Regions from separate parts of the Nitrosomonas ureae genome, predicted to be linked through region 2. Evidence: predicted binding sites of a transcription regulator. Region 2 holds the regulator's gene; each other region holds the start of a gene.
What was found. The regulator FliA, encoded in region 2, starts transcription of late flagellar genes. The targets are predictions, from matches to a motif close to CTAAAGTTNNCNNAAANNNTGCCGATANNA.
Positions count from the first base shown of each region.

Region 1: the regulator FliA is predicted to act here: its motif matches at 1,746-1,775, upstream of ATY38_RS12995 (YjfB family protein).
Region 3: the regulator FliA is predicted to act here: its motif matches at 1,789-1,818, upstream of ATY38_RS16880 (flagellin N-terminal helical domain-containing protein).

Region 1 is NZ_CP013341.1:2,780,808-2,785,100, forward strand. It holds gene msrB (peptide-methionine (R)-S-oxide reductase MsrB) at 1-59, opposite strand, end outside; gene ATY38_RS16250 (hypothetical protein) at 254-412, shown strand; gene ATY38_RS12990 (hypothetical protein) at 1,110-1,673, shown strand; gene ATY38_RS12995 (YjfB family protein) at 1,802-2,005, shown strand; partial or broken gene ATY38_RS13000 (IS110 family RNA-guided transposase) at 2,245-3,300, shown strand; partial or broken gene ATY38_RS16960 (IS3 family transposase) at 3,605-3,727, opposite strand; gene ATY38_RS13005 (IS4 family transposase) at 3,733-4,293, opposite strand, start outside.
Region 2 is NZ_CP013341.1:1,959,915-1,964,207, reverse strand. It holds gene ATY38_RS08990 (flagella synthesis protein FlgN) at 1-24, shown strand, start outside; gene motD (flagellar motor protein MotD) at 106-897, opposite strand; gene ATY38_RS08980 (flagellar motor protein) at 936-1,676, opposite strand; gene ATY38_RS08975 (RNA polymerase sigma factor FliA) at 1,740-2,456, opposite strand; gene ATY38_RS08970 (MinD/ParA family ATP-binding protein) at 2,462-3,358, opposite strand; gene flhF (flagellar biosynthesis protein FlhF) at 3,351-4,293, opposite strand, start outside.
Region 3 is NZ_CP013341.1:2,087,743-2,092,035, forward strand. It holds gene ATY38_RS16880 (flagellin N-terminal helical domain-containing protein) at 1-1,637, opposite strand, end outside; gene ATY38_RS09575 (hybrid sensor histidine kinase/response regulator) at 1,990-3,561, shown strand; gene ATY38_RS09580 (response regulator) at 3,625-4,257, shown strand.

The DNA of each region.
Region 1 (4,293 bases), 820 kb from region 2:
ATCAGAGGAAACATGGTCGCAACAGCCAGTATTTTAAATAAAAAAGTGCGCCGTTTCATAAATCTTCTCCAATTCAACAGAATCATCGCGGGCTGAATTATGTATCTATGTGTTCCTCATCCAGCCTAAATCAGGTTAAGCGCAAATATCATGATCACGCTTTGATCATTTTACAAGAGGAAATCATATGTTTTAATTATAATTGTCTCAAAGGCGTTCTAACGTCAATAATCAGACTAATTAATTTTTCGATATGACCCGGCAAAACTTCGACAAAGTAAAAGTACTGATTGATGCGGCAAATAACGAAGATCCGAACCAGGAAATCTGTGAAGACAAAATCTTGCCGAAAGATCTGCTTTATTCACACCCCATGCCAGATATGCTTGAACGTTATTCACCCTGGCGCTGATGATGCCATAAAACTGGCAGTGAGAGCCCCGCAACTGGAAAACGCCACGCAGTGCTTATCCGATGGAGCTCAAGGGTTATCATTAATGGCGAGCGGGATTGAACAAATTCCACGCCGACACCGTCGCTGATTTGCTTGCTAAGGCTGGATATGAAAACGGATTCATCACGCGCGTGGCCCAGACCGTTGGCAAAAAATCATTGAAGTTCAATCCAGATACCTAATTATTGGAAAATGTCGCCGGATTGGTCTTTCTTGAACACTACTTATCCAATTTCGCGAGTAAATACCCTGAGTACGCAGAGTCAGTGGATTGATATCATTGGGAAAATTTGGAGAAAAATGTCTCCTCAAGCCTATCAATTTGTCATTGATAGATACATAAAGTTATCGGATTCCTTCGCTATGTTGATCAGAAAAGCCATAATCAAATGAATCAGGATGTTGTTTCTACAGCATTAAATTAGACATGTTGATGTGGTTACATTATACAGGGTACATTCCTTAAACTATTTTTATCACGGAATAAATGTAAGTGCATCCGAACAACTTATCATCAAAACCCCCAATAATCTCCTGCAGCAAACGCAAGTACTATTACTATGAAACTGTTTTGGCTGATATAATTTTTCGTCATTCCTGTTTATCAGTAAAAAATACTATGTTTACCCATTCAAAATTTTCTTCCCATAAATTTATGTTTGTAATTTTGATTGGGATCATATTTTCCGTCCTGATGTTTGGCATGCTCTATGGTACAAGCTCACAAGGGGATTCAGCCGAAACTTATCCCAAAGGTTTTCGCGGCGGTGCTTGCACCATAGAAACTGAAAACCTAATCATTGGTTATTCAGGATATTATCTCCCGGCGGACTACGAGTCACCTGAAGATACTCTGCGATCACCCCATGTTCCTGTTCAATGTGGGAAAGTACCCGAACCAGCGGCAGTGAATATCTCGATCGACTTGCTTTATCCGGAATCGGCACGAAATTTTCTGTTATCTCAACGCTTGGTTAGGATAGTAACTACTGAAGACACGGAAAAAGAACTCGAAATATTGTCTACGCCTGCGCAGCAGCACCTATCGGGCGTAGTCACCCAAGCTTTTAAACTGAGTGAAGCGGGGCAATATATTTTGTATTTGGAAGGAAAAAATACTGAGAACACAAGCATTCAAGTGAAAGTACCATTAAAAGTCGGACTGGATTGGCAAGATCATCTCAAAAAGCTTTTCTCAACGTTTCTAAGAAAAGATTAATCAAGAAATGATGTATATTGCTATGAGCAATATACAATTTTAGTCTGGTGGAGTGAAAATCCCGAGGATCCCTAAAAGATAGAGCAATACCTGCCGTAATGATCTTTATAAAAATTGGGAGAAATTTCATGGATGTAACCGGTATAGCAAGAATAGCAACTGAAATGGCGGACTTTAATACTAAGGAAGCAGTTGGCATTGCAGTTCTTAAAAAGACCATAGATATTAACGCCGCAGGTGCTCTCGCATTAATTGAGGCCATTCCTGATAATTCTCAATCTGCACTAAACCTACCCTTAAATCTCGGGCGAAATATAAATACGACCGCCTAGTTTCCGTATCTATTGACTCATCATTAGTAACCTGTACCCGTATGGTTTTATGTAATGTTGCGGTCAAATAAAAAACTGAACTGGAGTTGGAGTTGTCCCAATTTGATGGACATTTTTTTCATGGAGTCGAGAGAGTCTCGACCTGATGTAATGGAATGGACGCCCACTACCCTAAACGGCATCGAAGTGCCAAAGTAGTGGTGCAATAAAGCCCACTAAATAAGAGAGGAGCGTCCGACATGAAGATTACAACGATAGGCATTGATTTGGCAAAAGAGGTATTTCAGATTCATGGCGTGGATATGTATGGTAAGGCGTTTCTGCGCAAGCAGTTGCGCCGTAGCGAGATGTCAAAGTTTTTTGCCAATCTGGAGCCTTGCCTGATTGGGATGGAAGCCTGCGGTAGTTCACACCATTGGGCGAGAAAGCTGTGCGAATTTGGGCACACCGTCAAGCTCATGTCACCCCAATTTGTCAAACCCTACGTCAAGACCAACAAGCATGATATGGCAGATGCGGAAGCGATCTGCGAAGCGGTAAGCCGACCCAACATGCGTTTTGTATCGATCAAGAATATTGAGCAACAAGCCATTTTGTCAGTGCATCGTGCCAGGCAAGGTTTCGTCAAAGCCAGAACCGCACAGGCAAATCAGATACGCGGCCTGCTTTCTGAATTTGGTATTGTTATCCCACAAGGGATCCGTTCGATTATCAATCGGGTGCCGGATATTCTGGAAGATGCTGGAAACGATTTACCAGGATCAATGCGTCATTTACTGAAACAGTTGAATGATCATCTCAAACAACTAAGTTGACAAATAGAAGAGTTGGAATTGCAGATCAAGCTGTGGCACAAGGAGAACGAAGCCAGTCAAAGATTGGAAGCTATTCCCGGTATTGGCCCGATTACGGCGAGCGCCATTGTTGCAACAGTTGGAAATGCCACAGAGTTCAAGAACGGCAAGCAACTTTCGGCATGGTTTGGATTGGTGCCAAAACAGTGCTCCAGTGGTGGCAAGCAGATATTACTCGGCATCAGTAAACGTGGCGACACTTATCTGCGCACTTTGCTGATTCACGGAGCAAGAGCAGTCATCCGTTTTGCTGAAAATAAGGAAGAACCAGAAAGCTGGTTGCGTAAACTGATAGCTCGACGCAACAAGAATATCGCTGCTGTTGCACTAGCGAATAAAAATGCTCGTATTATCTGGGCGTTGCTCGCCCAAGGCACAACATTCCACCATAATCGCGCTACGACACCAGTTGCTGCCGAGCATGATTATGGTGTTGCATAGAAATTTATTGATAGCACTGCAGCAGATTTAAGGAGAAAAATTTCAACCGATTGCACGGGCAATCATGACAATGATGGCGAAACTGGTCAGACCGTGAGTAGCTAAACCTAAACAGCACACAGTGCATAGAGCACGCTGAGGTGATAAGGCGCTACTCAGCAAATTCCATCAGGGGCAGGGGCAATGCGCCTCATACAAAGTCCGGATGTATGGCAGCAATCTTTACCTGCTCAAAATCATTGACTGAAAGCTTGGCAGAAAGTGGGCGTCCATGTATGTGCTGTCAAAAATGGAGTCCATCGGTTTAAGCAACAAGCAAATTTGCATAGTATTGCTGCGTAAATTGTGCTGGTGAAAAATAATCCAGCTTTTTCTGTTTTCTCTGCCGGTTATAGAATATTTCTATATATTCGGTCAGTAGTGTCCGGCAATTTAGTTGAATAGATTCAGTTGGTTGTTGTTATGGTGAGTGATCATTTGCATCTCAGTATTTTTAAGTAATTGATCTAGGTTAGTTTTCTCGAAAAGAGTTAGGCTCAGGATTTGTAGGATTGTGTAAAGTGAAGTCTCGGTATTGAGTCGCTTTTTTACGATGGCAACCAAGACATAAACCGAGATGGCAATCCATATCTGTGTCTTGACTGCGTTTTCAGTGGTTCCGTAGAATTGCTTGATACGAAGATGTTGTTTGATCCACTTGAAGAATAGTTCGATCTGCCAGCGACAACGATAAAGCTGAGCGATGGTCAGTGCAGGTAAATCGAAGTTGTTGGTTAGAAATACCAGATGCTTGTCGTGTTCGGCATCATAGAACTTAATACGTCGTAGGTGCTGCGGGTAATCCTTGCTGGCCTTCGTAGCGGTCAATGCAATGGTCTGATCGCATCGCAGTCCCGTGGATTTGTCCACTGAGTGAGAGTAGACACGGCGAAAAAGGAGACTGGATTTAGCGCGCGTTACAAAAAATGCTTGTGCTTGATGCATAGTGAACCA
Region 2 (4,293 bases):
CCTAAAGGCCAGCCCTATATTTAGGGTACACCCTCTGAACAATCTCATTTGCTATTCCGAGGATAGAGATGAAGATGAGTATCTTTAAATCAAAGATCCCTTCACCTAATTTTCAACGATAGGAATTTCCGTTATCTTATCAGGATCGGTCGATAAGATCATAACCGTCACGCGACGGTTTCTTTTTCTCCCTTCAAATGTCTCATTGCTTTCTATTGGTCTATTTTCACCGTAACCTATTGCAGTAAGCCGATGAGCTTCAACGCCCTTTTCAATGAATAACCTGATTACGCTGCTTGCACGTGCGGATGATAATTCCCAATTTGATGGAAAATTTTCTGTATTTATAGGTAAATTATCTGTATGGCCTTCTACATTAATTTCATGCTCGTGGCCTTTGATCACATTTGCAACCGCTTGAAGTGACAGGACTGAGTTTTCGGCAAGCCTAGCTTGCCCTGGCGAGAAAAGAACACTGGCATTAATTTCAACTGTGATTCCTAAAGAATTTTGGGTCACTCTTACTTGACCATCTTTAATTAATGGTTCCAGCGCATGGAGAATATTTTTAGCCATACCCTTCATCTTCTCTTGTTTTCTTACTTTTTGAGTATTGAAATTATCTGTGAGCTTGATCAAACTACCTTGATTTGAATGCTCATTTTGAAGAAGTGAAAATTCTGTTGTTTGTGGAGATTCAGAAGTAGATGAGCTATTGTTTTTAAATGCGTTAACCAATGAAGAGCTTAATACGCGATATTTACCATCATTTACCGATGAAACTGCATACATTACTACGAAAAAAGCAAATAATAAGGTTATAAAATCTGAATAAGATACAAGCCAGCGTTCTTGATTGTCAGGGGGCTCATCGTTCCTCTGCTTTCTTCTTATCATTCCATAGCCTAATAATGAAATTAACCCTTAACAGGGTATTAAATATAATATCCTCTCAGTCGACTTTCTATCAACCGAGGATTTTCACCGTTTGCAATAGCGACAAAACCATCCATCATCATTTCTTGCATAATGACATGCTCACTAATAATATTTTTTAGCTTATTTGAAATTGGCAAGAAAACCAGATTGGCCAAACCGACACCGTAAATGGTTGCTACAAAAGCCACTGCAATGCCATTACCCAACAAACCAGGGTCTGATAAATTTTCCATCACATGAATCAGACCCAACACAGCGCCCAAAATGCCAATGGTTGGAGCATAACCGCCAGCTGCTTCCCAAATTCGTGCAGACTGCCGTTGGTGTGTCTCTAAAGCCATGATATCAATTTCCAAGACTTCACGTAATTTCTCCGGAGTACTTCCATCAGCAAGTAGTTGTAGGCCTTTCTTTGAGAATGCGTCTTTAGCCGTAGATATATGCGATTCCAGCGCCAACAACCCTTCTTTGCGTGAAATGTTGGACCAATTAACGACTTGTTTAATCAGGCTCTGTGGAGAATTTTCAGGGGGATAAAATACCCAGCTGACCATTTTGACTCCATTGATAAAAACTTTGACTGGACTTTGTAACAATACAGCGCCAACAGTGCCTCCCATAACAATCAAAAAAGCTGCTACCTGTAATAAAGAACCAACATGTCCTCCTTCGAGAAACTGTCCGCCGATGATCGCAACAAAAGCCAATACAATACCGGCAACACTATTCACATCCATCTTTGATTTTTTATTCATCCCAAAATCCAATCAGATCACTGGATAATCAGCATTTCTTACTTCTCAAAGATTTCTCAAACGACTACGAAGCCTTGCAATGGCTTGAGTATGCAGTTGGCAAACTCTGGATTCACTGACTCCAAGCACTTCACCAATCTCTCTTAAATTCATTTCCTGCTCGTAATGCATCCCCATCATCTGTTTTTCCCGAGGAGGTAAATTATCAATCGCAGCAATCAATTGGTTGCGAAAATTCTCGTCTAACAACGTATTTAAAGGATCTCCCTCAGAGTCAATAAATAAACGATCCAAGAAAGGCTCTTCATCATCTTGTTGAAAATCTTCGTAATAAATTAATTGTGCGCCTCGTGCACTCTGCAAAGTTTCATGGTATTCCTCCAATGACATATCTAATTCTTTAGCCAAGTCCAGTTCATTAGGCGCGCAACCATTGCGCTGCTCTAATAAATTCACAGCTGCTTCAATACGGCGCATTTTTTTTCGTATACTGCGCGGCAACCAATCCGCCTCACGTAACTCATCCAATATTGAGCCCCGTATGCGCTGTGCCGCATAACTCTCAAACTGCCGCCCATATGAACCCTCGTAACGATTGATAGCATCTAGCAAACCAATCATGCCGACTTGAATCAGATCATCAACCTGAACGCTAGCGGGTAATCGAGTCATCATGTGGTACGCAATACGTTTCACCAGTGGCGTAAATTCAGCTATAAACTGATCTTTATCAATTGCTTTAGTTCCAGTTGCAGTATACATATCAATCACACCATAAAATTGGCCATACTCAGATGACTTGTTTGAATCAATCGTTGTATGAAATTATCGATTCCCCCGTGATACTTGTCTGGACAAGAGGAGCGTAAAATATTTTGCACCACCTGCCCAAAACAAATTGCAGCCTGTGAAGACGGGTATACTTCCAGCACAGGCTTGCATAATTGTGTTGAACTACGCAATTTCTCGTCATTTGGAATATAGCCAGCATATTCAAGCGTGACCGATAGATATTGACGAGCTACTCTGTAAAAATTTTGGTAAATTGCAAACGATTCAGCTTCCGATCCCACTTTATTCACCAATATGAGAAAATGCCTTCTCGTATACTCCTGACTCATGATCTTAATCAGTACGTACGCACCCGTAAGGGATGCGGCCGATCCCGAGATCACCATCATCACTTGTTCTGAAGCCAAACTTAGCGGCAATACATGTGTTGTACCTGCAATAGCCGTATCTATCAAAACAATGTCGACGGAATGAGTTAGTTCTGAGAAACTTCTAACGAGCCAGTCTTGTTCGAGCGGGTTCAACTTGTTTAATGCATGAATACCGCGCATGGCGGATAATATGGCGATATTCTCAGGACCCTGCAAAAGTACCTGGTTTAACTTCTTATCCTTATAAATCACATGGAGTAAATCAAAGCGTGACTGCAATCCCAGGCTGGTACAAATGTTATTATGACAAGGATTCTCATCAATCAGCAGTACACGCCGCCCTTTCCGAGCCAAAGCGACAGCCAGATTCACAACAATACTGGTTTTTCCAACCCTAGGCTTTCCTCCTGCGATAGTAAAAACACGCGCTGAATCAGGTGCCTGAAATGATGGCAGTTTGCGTAACCCCATCGCCTGATCGTGCAGCATCAATTTAGTCATGGAACAATCCTGCCGACGATTTTTTCCCGGATTGCGCTATTTCAGTATTATTCTTTGTCGCCATTACCAAAGCAAATTCGGCATCTTGCAGAGTAAAAGCCGAATCACCAGGGGAAGATTTAAAAATACGATGCAATAAATAACGCGGATTAGCTGCGTGAATATCTTCCGGCACTTTCTGTCCGTTGGCGACATAATGCAGCATCAACTTCCTGCGAATAACGGCATCCAGTGCCACACCCAAGCTCGCAGCTTCATCGACTTTTGTGATGACACAGCCGTAAATACCATTTTTATGATAGGCAGAAATCACCTCATCCAGTGTTTTCCCATTGGACGCAGCACTTAATATCAACATACGTTTGACATCGGTACCACAATTACTCAACATCGTAATCTGCTCGGCAAGCATTTGATCACGCTGACTCATCCCAACAGTATCAATCAACACCATATGCTTGTTTCTCAGTTCCGATAGCGTCATTTGCAAATCTTCAGTATCTTTAATCGTACGCACAGGAATACCTAGTAACCGTCCATAGATTCTCAACTGTTCATGACCTCCGATACGGTAGCTGTCAGTAGTGAGTAATGCCACCCTATCCGCACCATGCCGGATTACACAACGAGCCGCCAATTTTGCGGTCGTAGTCGTCTTACCAACACCTGTAGGACCGATCAATGCATAAATGCCGCCCTTTTCTATTATTTCGTCGCTGGCAACAGTGTGCAGATTAAAAGCTAATGCAGACATTGCCTGTTTCAAACTCAACTCGTAATCAAGCTCGGGGGGTAGTTTTTCTACTAACCGGCGTGATAATAGCGGGCTAAAACCTGAGTCCAACAAAGTGCGAAGCAGTTTCAACTTTTCCGGTTTACGTTGGATAAAATTTCCCCATGCAACAGCATTCAGCTGATCTTCCAGCGCATTCTTC
Region 3 (4,293 bases), 130 kb from region 2:
AGAATCTGAGATTTTGTTAGATTTGCCGACTCAGCAGCAAAGTCTGCGTCTCTAATCCGAGAGCGCGAGGCTGATAAGTTTTCCGAAGTAGACTGCAAATTCGACATCGTGCTTTCAAGGCGGTTCTGCAGAGCACCGAAGTTAGCGCGTTGACTATTGACTGTGCTCAGAGCAGCATCGACAATCGATAGGGTGCGTTGTGCTGCATCATACGAAGTGACATCTACTGCATTGGTAGCTTGCAACTGTGCGCCGTAAGTACCAGCTGCCGCTGTGCCAGGAGCTGAAGCATCTTGAAAGACATCGGCAACGGCTGTTGTAACACTAAAGGACTGAGCGGAATCAAGCGTCACTTTACCAGTGTACCAAGCACCGTTGCCATTAGTCCATACACCTGTGGTTGCATCGAGTCCGCCACCGGCAAGTGTATCTGCTAGAGAGTCAGCTGTATTTGTATCACCGTCGAGAACTGCTATGTCGGAGACGGTGATATCAATTGCAGTTCCAGTGTTGTCATAGGAATTGTTCAAGATGCGAAGGTCATTGCCGTTTGCATTGCTCAGCTTAATTGCCCAGTAACCATCTTCTGTTTGCACAGCCTCAGCGGTGAATCCTGTTTTAGCAGAAGCATCATTAAATGCCTTAACTGCTGTACTCAAGTAGCTTCCGGAATCGACATCCGATGCATCATCTGATCCACCAGTTTTAAATGAGATCGTCGTATATTTTGGATCAACCGTATTTGCATTGGTCGGGTCTGAATAATCGGTTGAGATTGCAAAAGAATAAGTGGTGTTTTGCTGGAAACCAGCACCACTTCCGGTATCTGCGCCAAGTACCACTTCAGTGGTAGCAGAAGCATTTACGCCGCTGCCAGTCTTGTTGATCGAACTGGCAATTTCTGCTGCACTAGCACCTGCACGGTAATACACATCGAAATTTCCAGAGGAAGTGGAAATTCTGAAGTCACCTGCGGCCGCAGCACCGTTGATACCGGATGTGTCGCCAGTTGTTCCGCTAACCAGCACCGCATTACCGACTGCGTCGCTATTGGCGCCGATTGTTCCCGCGACGAGGTCACCAACACCTCCTGAAGTAAAGGCAGCTAGGCCACCGATACGATAGTTGCCGAATGAATTGGTTTGAAAATTACCCGATGAAGCAGAGATAGTTTGATTGGCGTTGGCGCCTACTTGAAGGTTGAAGGTGCCGAAAGAGCCATCGAGCAAATTCATTCCGTTAAATTGAGTTTGAGTAGCGACACGTTGAATCTCAGAGGTTAGTTGCGTGACTTCAGCTTGAAGCGCTGCACGATCACTCGCGGTGTTTGTTGCATTTGATGCCTGTACCGATAATTCACGAATGCGCTGTAAGTTGTTACCGATTTCAGTCAATGCTCCTTCAGCTGTTTGCGTGAGTGAAATACCGTCATTGGCATTACGGTTAGCTTGATTCAATCCGCGAATTTGTGTCGACATTCTTTCAGAAATCGCCAAACCAGCGGCATCATCTTTAGCACTATTGATTCTCAATCCAGAAGATAAACGTTCTAAAGAAGTGTTCAATGATGACTGTGATGAATTAAGGTTACGTTGTGCAGTCAGTGAAGCAATATTTGAATTTATAACCTGAGACATTTGGGTTCTCCTATTTACATTTGGCATTATTGCCAGTTGGTTTTTCCGCGATCCTGGAAGGAATAAAAACCTTGGGCGGATTAATCTTTAATTTAAATTACGGTGGTGACTTCCTCGCAATCCAACAAGAAAGGCAAGCACCGTTGATTGCAGTTATCGGAGATCATTCTGAAAAGTTTAGGATTTTACTTTTGTATTCTTTACCTAATCGTTTGGTTAATATCAGCTATTCGTGTTATAAATGTTTTTTATAAAATTATCGAGTGAAGTAGAATTCATAAAAAAATTCAGATAATTAGTTTTGTAACTTAACTCTTTGGGTTATATCGGCTTCATTCAATGAGGTGCTGAGATGGTCAATGAAGAAAAATTAAAAATATTGCTGATTGAACATTCTGCAGAGGATGCTGATGTGGTTTTGAAAATACTTTCACAAAGCGGTTTTCGAATAAACTATCAGTGTGTCACTACGACCGAGGATTTGCAGGAAGCGCTGAAGATACAGGACTGGAATGTAATTCTATCCGATTATGCGTTGCCACGATTTAATGCATGCGATGTGATCAAATTGATAAAAAATCAAGGATTGGATACTCCATTAATTATTATTTCGAGTAATGTCGGTGAAGAGGCGGCTGCATCCATCATGGCTTTGGGCGCATATGATTTTATGATGAAGACCAATCTTGCTAGATTAGTACCGGTAATTAGACGTAGTTTGCGTGAGGCAAATAATTACCAGCGGTTTATTACTGCTCAAACTGCATTGCAAAAAAGTGAGGCACTTTTCCAAGCAATTACATCTAATCTTCCCGGAGTAGTGTTTCAGTTTCAGTTGAGCAGTAATGATCAAGCTAGTTTTCCATATGTCAGCGATGCAAGCGAGACACTACTGGGGCTATCTCCCCAGAAGTTAATGAGTAATCCGGAGCTTTTCCCGGAATTAATTTTAGCTGAAGACAAAGAATCCTATTGTCAACTAATGATGACATCTGCCGAGCAACTTTCAACCTGGAATTGGGAGGGCTGCATTCAAGTTAAAGGAGATAGCGATATTAAATGGATTAGTTTACGCGCAACACCCAGAAGAATGCTTGATGGAGTCATGTTGTGGGATGGCATTATGATAAATATTACTCGCAATAAATTGGCGGAGCGAGAAATTACACGTTCGCGTGAACAGTTGGCCGAGCTATCTTCATATTTACAAAAAGTTAAAGAGCAGGAGCGGGCTCGAATCGCGCGTGAAATTCATGATGACATTGGTGGAACATTAACTGCCATTAAATGTGAGTTATTCCCTTGTATGGATAAAACAGCAAGAAAGCTAGAATTTTATCAACAGAAAGCAAAATCTATTGAATTACTAGTGGACCGGGTAATCGACAGTACTAGACGAATTTCACTTGATTTGCGCCCGGGAATTCTTGATTGTGGGATTGTTGCCGCTGTGCAATGGCAGGCAAAAGAATTTAGTGATCGTACCGGTATTGTTTGCAGAGTATCCTGCGACAATGATGAAATATCTTTAGATGCGGACTTGGCGATAGCAATTTTTCGGGTATTTCAGGAAACGCTGACAAATATTTCCAAACATGCCAATGCTTCACGCATTCAGGTGAAGCTTGTTGAATTGGAAGGCTTGGTTTTACTTGAAGTGATAGATAACGGATGCGGAATTACTGAAATTGATATGAAGAAGCAAGATTCGTTTGGAATACGAGGAATGCGTGAACGATGTCTGCAATTAAAGGGAAATTTCCATATTTCTGGAGAATCAGAAAAAGGAACTAGGGTGACTATTTTGATACCGACTGGGGATTCGGAATGTCATTCTGAGCAATCATATGATTTAAATAATAAATTTAAAGAGTTCTCCCAATCAGAGTCTGTTAGGAAGAGAAAGCAAATTTCTCTGCTTTAAATCTCATCAGGTTACATTCCCCGCCACTTGCGGTAGGGTTCTTTATTAGCTGGAGGTATGCACATGATTAGTGTGATGATTGCCGATGATCATGCAATCGTTCGTCAAGGTTTGAAACAAATACTCAGTGAGACCGATGATATTAAAGTGACTGGAGAGGCGGAAACGGGTTTCCAAGCGATCAAAATTGCGCGGCAGCAGGATTTTAATGTGATGTTATTGGATATATCACTGCCAGATAGGAATGGTATTGAGATTTTGAAGCAGGTAAAGAAAGATAGACCAAGTCTGGCAGTACTAATGCTTAGTATGCATAATGAGCACGAGTTTGCTGTTCGTGCATTAAAGGCGGGTGCATCAGGTTATCTGAATAAACAAAGCGCGCCCGCGCAGTTAGTAGTGGCTATTCGGCAGGTTGCTACGGGAGATAAGTATGTTAGTCCTGTTGTCGCGCAAGAACTTGCTAATATTATTAACTCCGATACCGATAAGCCCCTTTATGCCACTTTATCTGATCGTGAATATCAAACGTTGTGCTTTATTGCAGCAGGTAAAACTTTGTCTGAAATATCATCCGAGATGTTTCTGAGTCCCAAAACAGTGAGTGTTTATCGTGCACGATTACTCGAGAAACTCAAACTGACAAACAACTCCGAGATAATTCGCTATGCAATAAAAAATAAATTAGTTGATTGACATAGTTAAGGGTGTGACTACAATCAGCTGAATATT